Regions from separate parts of the Herbaspirillum sp. RTI4 genome, predicted to be linked through region 2. Evidence: predicted binding sites of a transcription regulator. Region 2 holds the regulator's gene; the other holds the start of a gene.
What was found. The regulator LexA, encoded in region 2, represses DNA repair genes until DNA is damaged. The targets are predictions, from matches to a motif close to ACTGTATNNNNATACAGT.

Region 1: the regulator LexA is predicted to act here: its motif matches at 3,070-3,087, upstream of recA (recombinase RecA).

The regions. Positions count from the first base shown of each region.
Region 1 is NZ_JAVIWQ010000002.1:60,754-68,906, forward strand. Features, by position in the region: gene sucC (ADP-forming succinate--CoA ligase subunit beta) at 1-791, opposite strand, end outside; gene recX (recombination regulator RecX) at 1,201-1,662, opposite strand; gene recA (recombinase RecA) at 1,839-2,987, opposite strand; gene RGU70_RS00530 (aldo/keto reductase) at 3,179-4,183, opposite strand; gene RGU70_RS00535 (Tim44-like domain-containing protein) at 4,460-5,377, opposite strand; gene RGU70_RS00540 (hypothetical protein) at 5,539-5,904, opposite strand; gene RGU70_RS00545 (response regulator transcription factor) at 6,437-7,135, shown strand; gene RGU70_RS00550 (sensor histidine kinase) at 7,156-8,153, shown strand, end outside.
Region 2 is NZ_JAVIWQ010000002.1:1,829,095-1,837,247, forward strand. Features, by position in the region: gene RGU70_RS08340 (flagellin) at 1-339, opposite strand, end outside; gene RGU70_RS08345 (tetratricopeptide repeat protein) at 949-2,913, opposite strand; gene lexA (transcriptional repressor LexA) at 3,121-3,780, opposite strand; gene rpsF (30S ribosomal protein S6) at 4,037-4,405, shown strand; gene priB (primosomal replication protein N) at 4,432-4,761, shown strand; gene rpsR (30S ribosomal protein S18) at 4,777-5,061, shown strand; gene rplI (50S ribosomal protein L9) at 5,099-5,551, shown strand; gene RGU70_RS08375 (replicative DNA helicase) at 5,778-7,166, shown strand; gene RGU70_RS08380 (DUF47 domain-containing protein) at 7,330-7,956, shown strand; gene RGU70_RS08385 (inorganic phosphate transporter) at 8,073-8,153, shown strand, end outside.

The DNA of each region.
Region 1 (8,153 bases), 1.8 Mb from region 2:
TTGACCAGGCAGCCGATGTTACCGTCGAGCGAAATATAGGCCAGATCGAACTTGGATGCTTCGACTTCTGCCGGATCTTCTTCGTCCAGATCGCGGTAAGCGACGATTTCTGGATGACGGAACAGCGCGTTAGCGTCGAAATTGAACTTGGCGTCCAGCGCGATCACTTTGCCGTCGCCGGTCAGGATCAGCGGGTTGATTTCCGCCAGCGAGCAGTCGGTTTCCCAATAGGCCTTGTACAAACCCTGGAGTTGCTTGCGTGCATCGGCGATCGATGCAGGAGGCACGCCGATTTTGGCGGAGATGCTGTCTGCATCGGCATCGGTCAGGCCGGTAGCCGGATCGATGATGACGCGATGAAGCAATTCAGGATGGCTTTCTGCCACTTCTTCGATATCCATGCCGCCTTCGCTGGACGCCATCAGCACCACGCGCTGGCTGACACGGTCGGTGACCATGCTGACGTACAGTTCTTTCTTGATGTCCGCGCCTTCTTCAATCAGCAGGCGACGCACTTTTTGACCTTCCGGGCCGGTTTGATGCGTGATCAGCTGCATACCCAGAATTTGGGTCGCATATTCCTTGACCTGTTCCAGCGTTTTAGCAACTTTCACGCCGCCGCCTTTACCGCGGCCGCCTGCGTGAATCTGGGCTTTGACAACCCAGACTGGTCCGCCCAGCTTTTCCGCTGCCTTGACAGCTTCTTCCACTGTATTGCATGGAATACCGCGTGGCACTGTCACGCCGAATTGGCTGAGAATTTCTTTACCCTGATACTCGTGGATTTTCATGGGAGTTTCCCTTTAAACGCTAATTGAATAAAATTTACTGAACTGAAATCCTGCAACTACGCCGACCGCTACCAAGCCGACGGCAACTGAGCCGATAGTCCGTTCCGTAACGACGATAGCTTCACGGCAATACACACCACACCCATGCAACCAACGACCGAGGCAGTCTCGTGTGGACATTTTTTTTGGAATCGGTAGGAAATTCGACAAGAATGGGGACATGAAGGGTGATGCTATATCGTGCAATGGGAGACCAGGCTCAAATTCGCAGCAGCGACTTACGTCGGCTCAAAACCGGTGGCCGACCCGATTTCGCACAGAAAACGATACTTTCCTGCGGCGCAACAAAACCGAGCGAGTGTAGCACAGCTTGCACGCCCCCTACGCTCTTAGCCGCGCGCAGACAGGATCAATCCTCGCTGTAGGTATCGTCCTCGCCATCCTCGCGCTTCACCCGGATCGCGGCTTGTATCGCCGAGGAAGAAAACCCCCGTTGTTGCAAAAACCGCATTTGTTTTGCGCGTTGTTCGGCGTCGGCAGGAGGGGAGTCAAATTTTTTGCGCAGCACCTGACAGGCACGCTCAATCTCATCGCCGGCCAGTCGCACTTTGACATTGGCAGTAAGTTCATCACCAAGTGCATGGCCTTGAAGCTCGTACATAATGCGTAAATTGCCAAATCGGGCAGCGCGACGATTGACGAGCGACTCGGAAAAGCGCTCTTGAGAGAGAAAATTGGATTGCTGTAACCAGTCAAGAACGGCATCGATATCATCCGATTCTTCGGCGTAACGAGCGAGCTTGCGCTGCAACTCCAGCCGGCTATGCTCTCGCTGGGAGAGATATCGCAAGGCTCTGGTTTTGAGGCTGATTTTTGAGCTGCTTTTTGGGCTGCTTTTTGGGCTGCTTTTTGGGCCGTTTTTCTGGCTGATAGACGGTCTTGTCATAAGTAGTCAGTACCGTCCGTCAATACAGTGATTCCAACACCGGGGCAGGCAAACCGTGATTGATACCCGCCCCGGCACGACCCATACGGGCCGTCCGGCAATTATGCCGCGTCTTTATCCTTGTCTTTGTCTTTGTCCTTGGCAGTCGCGGCTTTCGGCGCAGCGGTCTTGACCTGGCCACCAGCCAATTCAGGAACACCCAGTGCAACGCGCACTTTGTTTTCAATTTCCCGCGCCAGTTCAGGACGTTCTTTCAGGTAATTGCGTGCATTGTCCTTACCCTGACCGATACGTTCGCCGTTATAGCTATACCAAGCCCCGGACTTTTCAACGATCTTGGCATCGGAACCCAGATCGAGGATTTCACCTTCGCGTGAGGTGCCTTCTCCGTACAAGATATCGAAGTGCGCTTCGCGGAACGGCGGCGCCACTTTGTTTTTGACGACTTTGACCTTGGTTTCGCTGCCAATCACTTCATCGCCGGACTTGATCGAACCGGTACGGCGGATATCCAGTCGCACGGAAGCGTAGAACTTCAAGGCATTACCGCCGGTCGTTGTTTCGGGATTACCGAACATGACGCCGATTTTCATCCGTATCTGATTGATGAAAATCACTGCGGTATTGGTGCGGTTGATACTGCCGGTCAGCTTGCGCAAGGCTTGCGACATCAAACGCGCTTGCAGGCCAGGGAGAGAATCGCCCATGTCGCCTTCGATTTCAGCACGCGGCGTCAAAGCGGCGACCGAGTCGACCACAATCAGATCGACCGCGCCGGAGCGGATCAGCGCATCGGCAATTTCCAGCGCCTGTTCGCCGGTGTCCGGCTGCGAAATCAGCAACTCCGACAGGTTGACGCCCAGCTTCTGTGCATAGGTGACATCCAGTGCATGTTCTGCATCAATGAAGGCGCAAGTGCCGCCCAGTTTTTGCATTTCAGCGATGGCTTGCAAAGTCAGCGTGGTCTTGCCCGATGATTCCGGGCCGTAGATTTCCACCACGCGTCCGCGTGGCAGGCCGCCAACGCCAAGAGCGATGTCGAGACCGAGCGAGCCGGTTGAAAATACCTGGATTTCTTCCATGACCGCGCCGTCTTCCATGCGCATCACCGAGCCCTTGCCGAATTGCTTTTCTATCTGCGCCAGCGCAGCGGCAAGCGCCTTACTTTTTTCAGAAGCGCCTTTGTCAGCCGCTTTATCGGCAGCTTTGTCGGCGGCTTTGTCAGAGCCAGCGTTCTTTTTGTCGTCCATATGAATCTTCTTTCAGCAAGAGGGGGCGTAAAAACCGGGTAATCAGGGGTATTGCGTCTGGCATTTTAACTGCACGGATAGTACTGTATAAAAAAACAGTGTATTACGCAAGTTCTTTTTACTATTTCCCTGGTGGAATGATAAATCTTGTATCCGGCCGGGTATCTGGCATCCGTCTGCAAGATGCCGCATCACATACTGCGACGGCCAAAAAACGGGTAGCTCGGATCGTTATAGCCGGGCGTTGAGGCATGCCCCGGTGCGACCAGTCCATCCACCAGCAGCTCTTCTTCAGGACTAACGATTAGGTCGAGCGCGGCGTAATAGTCTTCCATCTGCGCCAATGTGCGAGGGCCGACGATAACGCTGCTGATATGCGGGTTCGCCAGCACCCAGGCTGTTGCAAAGTTACCCAGCTTGACGCCACGTTCTTCGCAATAATTTTTCAGCGTTTGTGCGATTTCCAGCGATTCTTCGCGGAATTCAGTTTGCATCATGCGCTTATCGCCCCGTCCGGCGCGCGTATCTTCAGCCGGTTTGACGCCGGGAGCATATTTACCGGTCAATACGCCGCGTGCGATCGGGCTGTAGGGCACCACACCCAAACCGTAGTGGGCGCAGGCTGGCAAAATTTCCACTTCCGGTCCGCGGTTGAGCAGGTTGTAATAGGGCTGGCACACCACCGGTGCCGGCACGCCATTTTTTTCACACAGGCGAATGATTTCCGCAATGCGCCAGCCACGGAAATTGGAAACGCCAAAAGAACGGATTTTGCCCGTCCGGATCAGGTCTCCCAGCGCCTGTACTGCCTCTTCCAGATTCTGCTCTGGTTCGTCGCGATGCAAATAAAGGATGTCCAGATAATCCGTCGCCAGCCGTTGCAGGCTGTTTTCCGTTTCGCGGAGAATCCACTGGCGCGAGTAACCGGATTCGTTCGGCGCATCGCTCATGGGGTTGCCGAGTTTGCTGGCTAATATCCAGTGGTGCCGCTGACCCTGCAGCAAACGGCCCACCATTTCTTCCGACTTGCCTTTGGTGTACACATCGGCGGTATCAATGAAATTGACCCCATGCTCGCGGGCAGAGGCCAATATACGTCCGGCCTCTTCGTCCTCCGTCTGATCACCGAACATCATCGAACCGAGACATAACGCGGATACTTTTAGGTTGCTCTTGCCCAAACGCCGATATTGCATGATGGTCCTGACGCGGTAGTGATAAGTAGGAAAAATCGCTTGGCCTGCAACGAGGCCAGTGCTGATTATTGCACGCCTGTTTTTCCGGCGTACTTCATGACTCACGACGATTGACAAGGGCATACCCTTGCACCGTGACGCTTGACCTTGCTGACAGAGGCCAACTAACCGCGCGGCTTGCCTCCTCAGAAGTACCCCCATGCTGGGCGCACATAAAAAAACCGCCGACGAAGCCGCCGGCGGTTTTAAGCGATCGAAGCGAAACAATCCGCCTGATTAGCCCAGTTGTTGTATCCCGGCAAGAACCCAGCCGCCGTTGCCGCTTACCGGCTTCGACAAGTTCCAGATTTCCGCGAATGGCTCTGCCGACACGTTCAGATCTTCCTTGATCATGCCGGAAAATTTGACGCTGGCCAGATACTCGCCACCTATGGTTTCGATCCCCTGCAACTGCGCATCCAGCGTCATGACGTCGGTATGGTTGGACGTTGCACCGCGTTCCTGGATTTGCAATCTCAGCTCAGCAAACATTTCAGGCGAAGAAAACTCCCGGATGTCCTCGATGTCCGCCTTATCCCACGCCGCTTGCAGGCGGATGAAATAGGTTTTTGCATGACGCAGGAAACCCGTCGTATCGAAATCAGCAGGAGCGCCCAAGGTAGAAGCTCCGCCGATACCGGATGCGGCATCGGCACCTGCAATGCCTGAACCGATTTCAGGCGCTGCCTGACGAGCCATCGGCGTATTAGGGAAAGGTTCTGTATTGGCCAGAAAATCGCCCGGTGCGCGCGTGGCATAGGCCGGCTGCGCTTGCTCGCCTTCAGTTTTACGACGAAACATGCGATAGATGAACATCGCGGCGAAACCTAACAGCGCCACCATCAACAGGGTGCTGATCATGCTACCCAGTGCGCCGCCCATGCCGAAGTGCGACAGCATTGCGCCCAGACCAAGGCCCAGCAATGCGCCACCCAATATGCCCTTCCATGGGCTGGCTGGTTTTGGCGGCATGCCTTGCGGCGTTGCCGCCGGAGCAGCAGGCTTGGCGGCAGGAGCCGATGCAGGAGCAGAGCGCTGCATGCTCGACTGCTTACCGAAGGAACCTCCGCCACCGAGGCGTCTGGCCTCAGCGGAACCGATACCCGCAGTCAGCGTGAGCGCCGCGATAACGAATGCGACAAATACTTTTTTCATGACTATCTCCAATGGAAAATGAAAACTGGCTTTAATACAAATGAGCGCGCAAATGAGAGCAAATACGATTGAATAAAATCAATGTGTCAGGAGCCTGACCTGCGCGAAGGCGACTGCGAAACATCGCAGCAGGCCGGGGAATCCAGAGAACCCGGCCCCGATCAGGCGCGGGGCGGGCGAGCCGCAGGCGGCAAAAACGGCGGCTGCCGCGCCATATCGTCGAAAGAAGACGAAACCATCGTGACGACATGAGGGACGCCAAATACCATCGACGGCAACAAGGCGAATTCGTCCAGACCGGCGTGAGAGGCAGACATATCCGCCGACAAATCTTCGCCAGTGTCGTCCGGCATACCCCCCGGCGCATCCTGCTGATCACTCAAGGCCTGATCGGAGGGAGCCATGTCGGACATCTGCCTTGCAGATGCGGCGAGACTATTTTGCTGCTGCGCCTCGACTACGCGCGCAGCGCCGTTGGACGCACTACTGGCTACCACGGCAAATGCTTGCAGTGGTAACAGGGCCATCAACAGTAAAAAAAAGAATTGGCGCATTGAACAGAAAAGAGTGATGCGGCAATGAGACTACGACAGTAAGGTGTCAAATAAAGAGCAAACGGTACCGAGCCTGAACTTCCCGCAGTGGTCAGTTGCCCCTCCATTGCGCCTCAATTACCCCTCCTCAATTACCCCTCACTACACACAGCGTCGCAAATTATAACAAAGCCCGCATGGACAGCCTGGTGAGTTAGCTATATGGCGGCTGAGCGAATTTTTTCAATGGTAGAGAAACAATAGCCCTGAGGTAAGGGCGATTGAGTAGAATAGCAAGCAATTGTGCATAATAATTTAGAAAATAACTGACTTTCCACTGCATCAGCGCATTGCGCCAGCGCCATCCGGCAGGGTTCTTGTCCTAATGAGAAACACTGCCAGGCATCGCTGATGAGATCACTGCCTCACGATGTTGCCCCACCTTGTTGTCCCGCATTGCTGATCCACATTGTGGATGGATGATTAATTCAGCAAATGTCTTCACCACCTTCCAACCGGGGTCACCATGCGCATTTTACTGGCTGAAGACGATAGTGTGCTGGCCGATGGACTGACGCGTTCGCTGCGTCACTCCGGCTACGCAACCGACTGCGTCAAGACCGGCCTCGAAGCCGACTCGGCGCTGTCCACACAAGATTTCGATTTACTGATCCTCGATCTCGGCTTGCCCAAACTATCCGGCCTGGAAGTACTGCGCCGCTTGCGGGCGCGTAACTCACGCCTGCCCGTCCTCATCCTCACTGCGGCCGATTCAGTCGAACAGCGCGTGCAAGGCCTCGACCTCGGTGCCGACGACTACATGGCCAAACCATTCGCCCTATCGGAACTGGAAGCGCGGGTGCGGGCGCTGACGCGGCGCGGCGCCGGTGGCGGCCCGACGGTGATCCGGCACGGCCCGCTGAGCTACGACCAGGTCGGCCGCAGCGCCTATATCGGCGAACAAATGCTGGATCTGTCGGCGCGCGAACTGGGCTTGCTCGAAGTCCTGCTGCAACGTACCGGCCGGCTGGTTTCCAAAGAGCAACTGGTCGATCACCTGTGCGAATGGGGCGAAGAAGTCAGCAACAACGCCATTGAAGTCTACGTGCATCGTCTGCGCAAAAAAATTGAAACCGGCGGCATCCGCATCGCCACCGTTCGCGGCCTTGGCTACTGCCTGGAAAAATTACCGGAAATCCAACCCGCTACCAGTGCGGGCATCTAGGGCTTGCCCACTCCGCAAACATGATCGACACGCAGCCGCAAGAACGCATCCAGCGCTCACTATTCGGAGAAATTCTCGACTGGATGCTCGCGCCGCTGCTGCTGCTATGGCCAGTGAGCATTGCCATCACCTATCTGATCGCGCAATCGATCGCTAACCAGCCGTTCGACCGCGCGCTGGAAGACAGCGTCACCGTTCTGGCGCAACAGGTCAGCGAAGTCAGGGGCAAAATCAGCACGCATTTGCCTGCGTCGGCACGCGATCTGTTGCGCGCCGACGATATCGACAATATCTATTTCCAGGTCAGCGGCCCCAGCGGTGACATCGTGGAAGGCGACCACGACCTGACACTCCCTCCGCCAGACGAGGAAAAACTAACGCCGGGCGTCGTGCTATTTCGCAATGATATTTTTCATGGCACCGATATTCGTATCGCCTATACCCAGGTCGATCTGCGCAGCATTGTCGAACAACAGAATACCGCCAGCAAACCTCGCCTGGCGACCGTGCAAGTGGCCGAAACGCTGGACAAACGCGCCCAGTTGGCCAATGAAATCATCAAGGGCGTGATCCTGCCGCAGTTTGTGATTTTGCCGGTGGCGCTGGCACTGGTCTGGCTGGCCTTATCACGCGGTCTGTCGCCGCTGTCGGAATTGCAGAAACGCATACGCGCCCGCCGCCCCGACGACCTCAGCCCCATCGATTCACGTCAGGTCCCGGAAGAAATTTCACCGCTGGTACGCTCCCTCAACGACATGCTGGCGCGGCTTTCGCAAACCATAGAAACCCAGAAACGCTTCATCGCCGATGCCGCCCACCAGATGAAAACGCCACTGGCAGGCATGCGCATGCAATCCGAACTGGCACTGCGCCAGACCGATCAGGCCGACATCCACCGCTCGCTGGAACAACTGGCAAAAAGTTCAGAATCCGCCACCCGCCTGATCAACCAATTACTCTCCCTCGCCCGCGCCGAAAACCAGACGTCGGCAACCACCCCGTTCATCGCGCTCGAACT
Region 2 (8,153 bases):
GTTCAGCGTCTTGCGATCTTGTGCGCTGTTCGAACCGTTGGTTGCTTGCACGGCCAGTTCCCGCATACGTTGCAAGTTGTTTGTCACGGTGCTGAGCGAGCCCTGAGCCGTTTGCGCCAGCGAAATACCATCGTTCGCGTTACGTTGCGCAACAGTCAGACCCTTGATCTGGGAATCCATCCGTTGGGAAATCGACAAACCCGCTGCATCATCCGCTGCGCTATTGACGCGCAAACCGGAAGACAGACGTTGAATCGAAGTGTTCAACGAGGCTTGTGACATTGTCAAATTGCGTTGTGTGTTGATCGACGCAATATTGGTGTTAATTACTGATGCCATGATTAATTCTCCTAAGATTTTTGACCGATAAATCGAGTTTCAGTGCTTAACTTTGGTCTTTTACCTATGCGCCTCAGGCGTTTTAACCGCTGTTATGTATGCTATATCGGACGGTATCGGGAAAAGTTTAGTACTTGTCGAAAATACTTTGCCGCTACTGCCAGAACTAAAACTGCATGACGTGAATACCTCTTGCCAGTCTTATTTCGACGGCTTCCACAAAAACTTTAATTTTTGTGGGTGAAATATCATTTTTGGACAGGGTGGGTGCTCGCTATGCCTTGGGTTTGCATCCATTCCCGAATGATCCCCCCCTTCAGAAAGCACTTTTTAGCGCACTTTCTGGAGGAAACGCATCGCACAATTGGAATGCCGGCAGCCCCGAAGGGCTTGGTAGTGCCAAGATGGGATTTCGACGGAAAGGAGTGCCGGAGGTGGCCGGGCGGGAGGGGGAACTGCGCAACAGGCCTCAGCTTGCCTGTTGATGATTTTAAAAACAAGAGAGTGTGACCCGACCTGTTTATCCGCACTTCGCTTATATATATAAGCGAAGTGTCATCTGGAGTCTTTATTGCCAGGTTTAGGGTGAATTTGCCTAATTTGTAGTTATTAAGCGGGGCGCTGGTCCCGCAAAGCTTTCAGATCGGTTTCCATGCGGGCAATGACCGCCGCCCAGTCACCTGCGATGGGCTGACGATAGAGCTGCATGCTGGGATACCAAGGGGAATCCTCACGTTCCTGCAACCAGCGCCAGTCCGGCATGTACGCCAGCAGTGCCCAGGTGCGTTTGCCGAGCGCGCCGGCCAGATGCAATACCGAGGTGTCGACGCTGATGACCAGGTCGAGATTGTCGATGGCGGCGGCGGTATCGGCAAAATCGTTGAAATCGTCCCCCAGATTGATGACCGGATTCTGGCTGTTGAGCGCGGTCATTGCGGCAACCGGCGCTCCTTTTTGCAAGGAAAAGAACTGAACTCCCGGGATATCGAACAAGGGTGCTGCGTTTTCCAGCGGCATGGAGCGGCGTCTGTCGTTGCCGTGTTCCGGATTGCCGGCCCAGACGATGCCTACCCGCAAAGTGCCCTTCGGCAGGTTCATCGTCCTGATTTTTTCGCCCCAGTGCAGGCTGTCGTTGAGACTGGCCGACAGGTACGAGGGGAAGGTCGGAATTTCTTCCGGCGTCGTTGTGCCCAGTCCATACGGCAAACTCATGATCGGATAGGCAAAATCGGCAGCCGGAAGTTTGTCATTTTCGCGGACCAGCGTGATTTTTCCTGGGAACGAGGCAAACAGACGCGCCAGAGGATCCTTGACGTGCAGCGCCACGCGCGCGCCACGCTCAAGCAGCATAGGGACATAACGCAAAAACTGAATACTGTCGCCGTAGCCTTGTTCATGCATCAACAGGATTTGTTTGTCTTTCAGGGAGGCTTTGCCGTCCCACTTGGGAATGACTTTGAACAATTCGAGCGCCAGTTCATAAATGTAACGTCGCTCCGGGAGTTCCAGCCGTACTTCATGATTGGCCCAGCCATTGACGAAATCGCCTGCCAGCAGTTGCACCAGGCACATATTGTGGCGCGCCATCATGTAATTGGACTTGAGTTTGAGGGCGGTTTCGAAATGACCTAGCGCTTCTTCGCACTCACCATGGTCATGCATGATGACGCCGATATTGTTATAAGTGATCGCGTGTGATGGATCGATAGTTAATGCTTTTTTCAGCATCGCTATAGACTCATCATATCGGTCCTCGTTATCGTAATAGCTGGAACCCAGACGGGCGTAGCTATTCGGATCGTTCGGTGCCAGTGCGATGACTTTCTTGTAAAGGTCGTAGGCGTTCTCGTAATCATGCAGTTTGGTGTGGGTATCGGCCTTCTGATTGATGGCGTAGATATTGTCCGGCTCCAGCAGCAAGGCGGTGATATGGCATTCGAGCGCTTCCTCAAGCATGCCCATTTCCTGGAAGGCGTGTCCCAGATTGGTATGCGCGGGAGCAAAATTGATCTGAAGCTGTAATGCCTGCATCAATTTTTCTACGGCTTCCTTGTAGCGTTTGGCGTCGATCAGCGCTTTGCCTAAATGGGAGAGGGGGCCGGCGGCAGTCGGTGCGCGCCGCACAGCTTCCTCGAAATAGGCAATGGAGGCATTCGGATCTTTTTTCTCATGCAGGGCGTCGGCCAGTCCGATTCGACCGGGCAAATGTTCTTCGTCAATGGCAATCGATTGCTCGAACAGGCGTATGGCATCGTCGATACGGTCTTGCTTGAGGACGGCCATGCCCAGATTGGACAGGTATTCGGCATTGCCGGGTTCGAGTTCAACCGCCTTACGGAACCAGTGTTCTGAGCGGAGATAGTCCTTGGCCTGCAATTCCACCAGACCCAGAGCATGAAGAGCGAAGACCAGATCGGGCGCTTTGGCGATCACGCTTTCGCCCAGCGTTCTTGCTTCCGCAGTCTTGTGTTCGCTGACCAGATCCAGCACTTTCCTTACGGTAAGTAAAGTTTGAATTTCTGGTGTGGTTTTGCTGGCTGGGTTGACGACAGGCTTCTTATTGCGCTTTGACATCTAAATTCCCTTTAAGGGCCTGTTCCGAAAAATGGAGCCGGAGTGGCATGCCGCCTGCATGATATGCCGCTACGGCGTATTCCCATCGGAAAAACAAATGGAAGAAGTCCTTGTAATAAAGGGTTTTGATCTGGGGCCGGGCTGAGTAAGTATCCCATCCCTGCTGTCTTGAGCGTCGCTATGAAAGTTGACTGGCCTTATCAGAATCTAATGCCAGCTACGCAGCAGGCCGACGACCAGGCCTTCGAGCGCGAAGCCGGTTTCTCCTGTGGTCACGTGTAGCGTCTGGAAATCAGGATTTTCGGGAATGAGTTCAATGGCGCTGCCGGTTTTTCGATAGCGCTTGACGGTGACATCGTCGCCCAGCCTTGCCACGACGATTTGTCCGTTGCGTGCCGTGGCGCTTTTTTTGACTGCGAGCAAATCGCCCTCAAGAATGCCGGCATCACGCATCGACATGCCGCGAACTTTCAGCAAATAGTCTGGTTTCGCGGAAAACAAGGCGGGATCGACCTGATAGCTGGCTTCAATATGTTCCTGCGCCAGGATGGGCGAACCTGCGGCGACGCGTCCGACCAGCGGCAAATTCAGTTGCATCAATGCCGGATGCGGCAATACCAGTTGCCTGCCGCTTTGCGAGGAGGCAAGGGTGTCGCTACTTCGTAAGCGTATCCCGCGTGACATGCCGGGCGACAGTTCAATGGCCCCCTTGCGTGCCAGTGCTTGTAGATGCTCTTCGGCGGCATTGGCGGAGCGGAACCCTAGTTCCGTGGCGATTTCCGCTCGGGTGGGCGGGAATCCGGTGTTTTCTATGGCCTCTTTAATCAGGTCGAGGATTTGCTGCTGGCGGGCGGTCAGTTTGATCATGGCAGTGCGCCGGGTCGGCGGGTGATGGATTGGTGTGGAAGTTATGCGTTATGCCGCATATAGTGTATGCGTGAAATTAACTGTATTTTTATACAGTTGTATGGGGAATGCAAGCAAATGCTGGCGATGCCGACTAAATCCCTGAATTCATTGAATTTTTTCGATTTCCGCTGTATGATGCTGGGTTTTCCTCTTCCCACACTCGTCTTGACGCCGGGGTGGGCAATTTTTTAAACAAGTCCATAAAGGAGTTTGCATGCGTCATTATGAAATCGTATTTATCGTCCATCCGGATCAGAGCGAGCAAGTGCCTGCGATGATCGAGCGTTACAAGGGCATCGTCACTACCCGTGGCGGCCAGGTACATCGCGTTGAGGATTGGGGCCGTCGGCAACTGGCGTATCAAATCCAGAAGCTGGCAAAAGCACATTATGTCTGTCTGAACATCGAAGTCGACGCCGAAACGCTGACTGAAATCGAAACAGGCTTCAAATTTAACGATGCTGTCTTGCGTCATCTGACCGTCAAGTTGAAGAAGGCTGAAACAACGCCGTCTCCAATCATGAAGGCGACTCAGAAAGAAGATGCAGGCAAGAGCTCGCGTAGCGAAGCACCCGCAGCGTAAATGCTGCGTTGAGCGCGTCGCAGAGATTGAGCCAAGAACCGACTCAAGGATTAAACCGGTTTGAACTGATTGCCACCATCGTAGAGCGCGACGTACTGCGTTATACACCCGCCGGCATCCCCATCGTGGCAGCGAAACTGCTCCACAGTTCGGAGCAGCGCGAGGCAGGGGTGGTTCGATTGATCGAATTTGAAATGCCGGCGCAGGCTGCGGGCGAAATTTCAGGTCGAGTCAATCAGGCCGAACTAGGTAAATCTTTTCACTTCAGTGGCTTTCTGGCGCGCAAGCATCGCAATAGCAAGAGCCTCGTGTTTCACATCGTTGAGTTCGAGGACTGTTCGTTACCAAATTTATAAATTCAGGAGCCAAAAATGGCATTCGGCAAAAAATTCGACAAAAGTAAATTGAAGCAAAAGCGTCAACAGCAAAATCCATTGTTCAAGCGGAAGAAATTCTGCCGCTTCACCGCTGCCGGTGTGGAACAGGTCGATTACAAAGACGTGGATACGCTCAAGGACTTCGTTCAGGAAAACGGCAAGATCATGCCAGCACGCCTGACCGGTACTAAAGCCCATTATCAACGTCAGGTTGACACTGCAATCAAGCGCGCACGCTTCTTGGCTTTGCTGCCGTACACAGATCTGCACCACGCTTAATTGACGACTGAAAAGTCCTCAAAATTCGGAGAAAAACATGCAAGTTATTTTGTTAGAAAAAGTTATTAACCTGGGTGCCCTGGGTGAAGTCGTGCGCGTCAAAGACGGTTATGCACGCAATTTCCTGATCCCGCAGCGCAAAGCGCGCCGTGCCACTACTACTGCTGTTGCCGAGTTCGAAGCCAAGCGCGCCGATCTGGAAAAAGCAGCCGCAGTGAAGCTGGTTGCCGCGCAGGAACAGGGCGAGAAGCTCAACGGCGTGGTCGTACTGATCGCGCAAAAGTCGGGTGTGGATGGCCGTCTGTTTGGTTCCGTGACCAATGCTGACATCGCCGCTGCGCTGACCAAGCAAGGTTTCCCTGTGGACAAGATGCAAGTGCGTCTGGCACAAGGTCCACTGAAGATCGTTGGCGACCATACTGTCTCGGTGTCTTTGCACACTGACGTCATTCTGGACGTGACGGTGACAGTTTCTGGCCAGCACGCCTAAAACTGACTGCATCGGGCAATCGATGCGGTAGTGGTCAACGTAGTCATGCTGAAAAAGCCGGGTTCGCCCGGCTTTTTCACGCCTGTTGTTGCATTCCTGCATAGTATTGGAGGTTTATTTTTTGACCCCGGCAGAAGCCGAAACGCCCGGCGTTGAGCTGATGCCGATTTGTCTAATTTGCTAGTAACGGGGGAAGTACTAGTTCTTAGACGGTATAATGCGCGCCATGAACGTATCCCCCGACCCGCAGTTTGAATCACTCAAAGTTCCCCCGCATTCCATAGAGTCAGAGCAATCCGTTCTGGGTGGCCTGCTGCTCGACAATGCCGCCTGGGACCGCATCGCCGACTTCGTCAATGCCGACGATTTTTATCGCTACGATCACCGCATCATCTTTCAGCATATCGTCAAACTGATTAATGCCACCAAGCCGGCCGACGTCATTACCGTGTTTGAAGCGCTGACCAGTACGGGCAAGGCGGAAGAAGTCGGTGGCATTTCCTACCTGAATGCGCTGGCTCAAAATACCCCTTCGGCCGCCAATATCCGGCGCTATGCAGAAATCGTCCGCGATCGCGGCGTGCTGCGCAAGCTGATTACGGTTGCCGATGAAATTTCCGGTAATGCGTTCAATCCGCAAGGCAAGGAAGTCAAGCAGATGCTGGACGAAGCCGAGTCCAAGATTTTTGCGATTGCCGAAGAGGGATCGCGCGGGACGCAGGGGTTTCAGGAAATTCAGCCCTTGCTCACGCAGGTGGTGGAGCGTATCGACGAGTTATATAACCGCGACAGCACCAGCGATATCACCGGCGTACCGACCGGATTTGCCGATCTTGATCGCATGACTTCCGGCTTGCAGCCGGGCGATCTGATTATTGTCGCGGGTCGGCCATCGATGGGGAAAACAGCGTTTTCACTCAATATCGGTGAAACCGTCGCGATTGAAAGCGGCTTACCGGTCGCCGTGTTTTCGATGGAAATGGGCGGCACACAACTGGCCATGCGTATGCTCGGCTCAGTCGGTCGCCTCGATCAGCATCGTTTGCGTACGGGCCGTCTGGTGGATGAGGATTGGCCGCGCCTCACGCATGCCATACAAAAAATGAACGACGCCCAGTTATTCATTGACGAAACCCCCGCCCTGAACTCCATAGAATTGCGCGCCCGCTCGCGCCGCCTGGCGCGCCAATGCGGCAAGCTGGGTTTGATCATCATCGATTACCTGCAACTGATGTCCGCCAATTCCTCGGGCGAAAACCGCGCCACTGAAATTTCGGAAATTTCACGTAGCCTCAAGGGTTTGGCCAAGGAATTGAATTGCCCGGTGATCGCCTTGTCGCAGCTCAATCGCTCGCTGGAACAGCGTCCCAATAAACGGCCGGTCATGTCCGATTTGCGCGAATCAGGCGCGATCGAGCAGGATGCCGACGTCATTTTGTTTATTTACCGCGATGAAGTTTACAATCCCGATTCGCAGGATAAAGGCACGGCTGAAATCATCATCGGTAAGCAGCGGAATGGCCCGATTGGCAGCGTACGGCTGACTTTCCACGGTCAGTTCACCAAGTTCGACAACTATTCCGGCGGTCTGGCCTCGCCGTATGGTGGTGATTAATGCAGAAGAATGCAGAAGTCGCGGTGTCGGTCTGAACAAGACGAAACCGTAGTTTCATGCCGTAACCAGGTTCCTCGCAGCATCCCGGATACAGGCCAGCAGATTGTTCCGGTCTGCGAAAACGATAGACAAAATGCCGCGCTAATTGAAAAGTGAGTGAAATATGTTTGGACGTTTGATGCCGACAGAAGGTAAATTTTTTGATCTTTTCAATCAGCACGCCGAACTTGGCGTGAAATGCGCCAAGGAAATGGTCGCGTTGATGACCAATTTCGACGATCTGGAAATTCGGGTGCATGCCATTGAATCGCTGGAAAAGCAAGCTGACAAGATTACCCACACCGCCATCGACCTGCTGCACAAAACCTTCATTACCCCGATTGACCGCGATGACATTCACCAGCTGATCACCCGCATGGACGATATCCTCGATTTGCTGGAGGACGGCGCACAAACCATTTCCCTGTACGACATCAAGGCCATCACGCCGGAAGCAAAGCGTCTTGCAGAACTGTGCCTGGCGTGCGCTGAAAAAGTTCAGGCGGCCGTGATGCTATTGCACAACATGGACAACGCCCCCAAAATCCTCGCGTTTTGTCTGGAAATCGACCGACTCGAATCCGATGCCGATCATGTCATGCGCGCCGCCATGTCGAAGCTGTTCCGCGACGAACCGGATGTCCGTACGCTGATCAAGCTCAAGGCCATTTACGAGATACTGGAAACCGTGACCGATCGTTGCGAAGATGTTGCCAATATCATCGAAGGCATCATTGTCGAAAATGCCTGAAGCTGAGAGGCCGAGCAGCTAGCCACAAGCAAGGCAAGCCCCGCTGTAACAGTTTCCTCCTGATTGCAGCCCGGCACAGCATCCGATTTCGTTTCTCCAAATAGCCAGATTCCTCCATGCACACTGTTCAGATCAGTATCTATATCCTCGGCTTTTTGATTGTGTTGGCCTTGCTGTTCGATTTTATGAACGGCTTT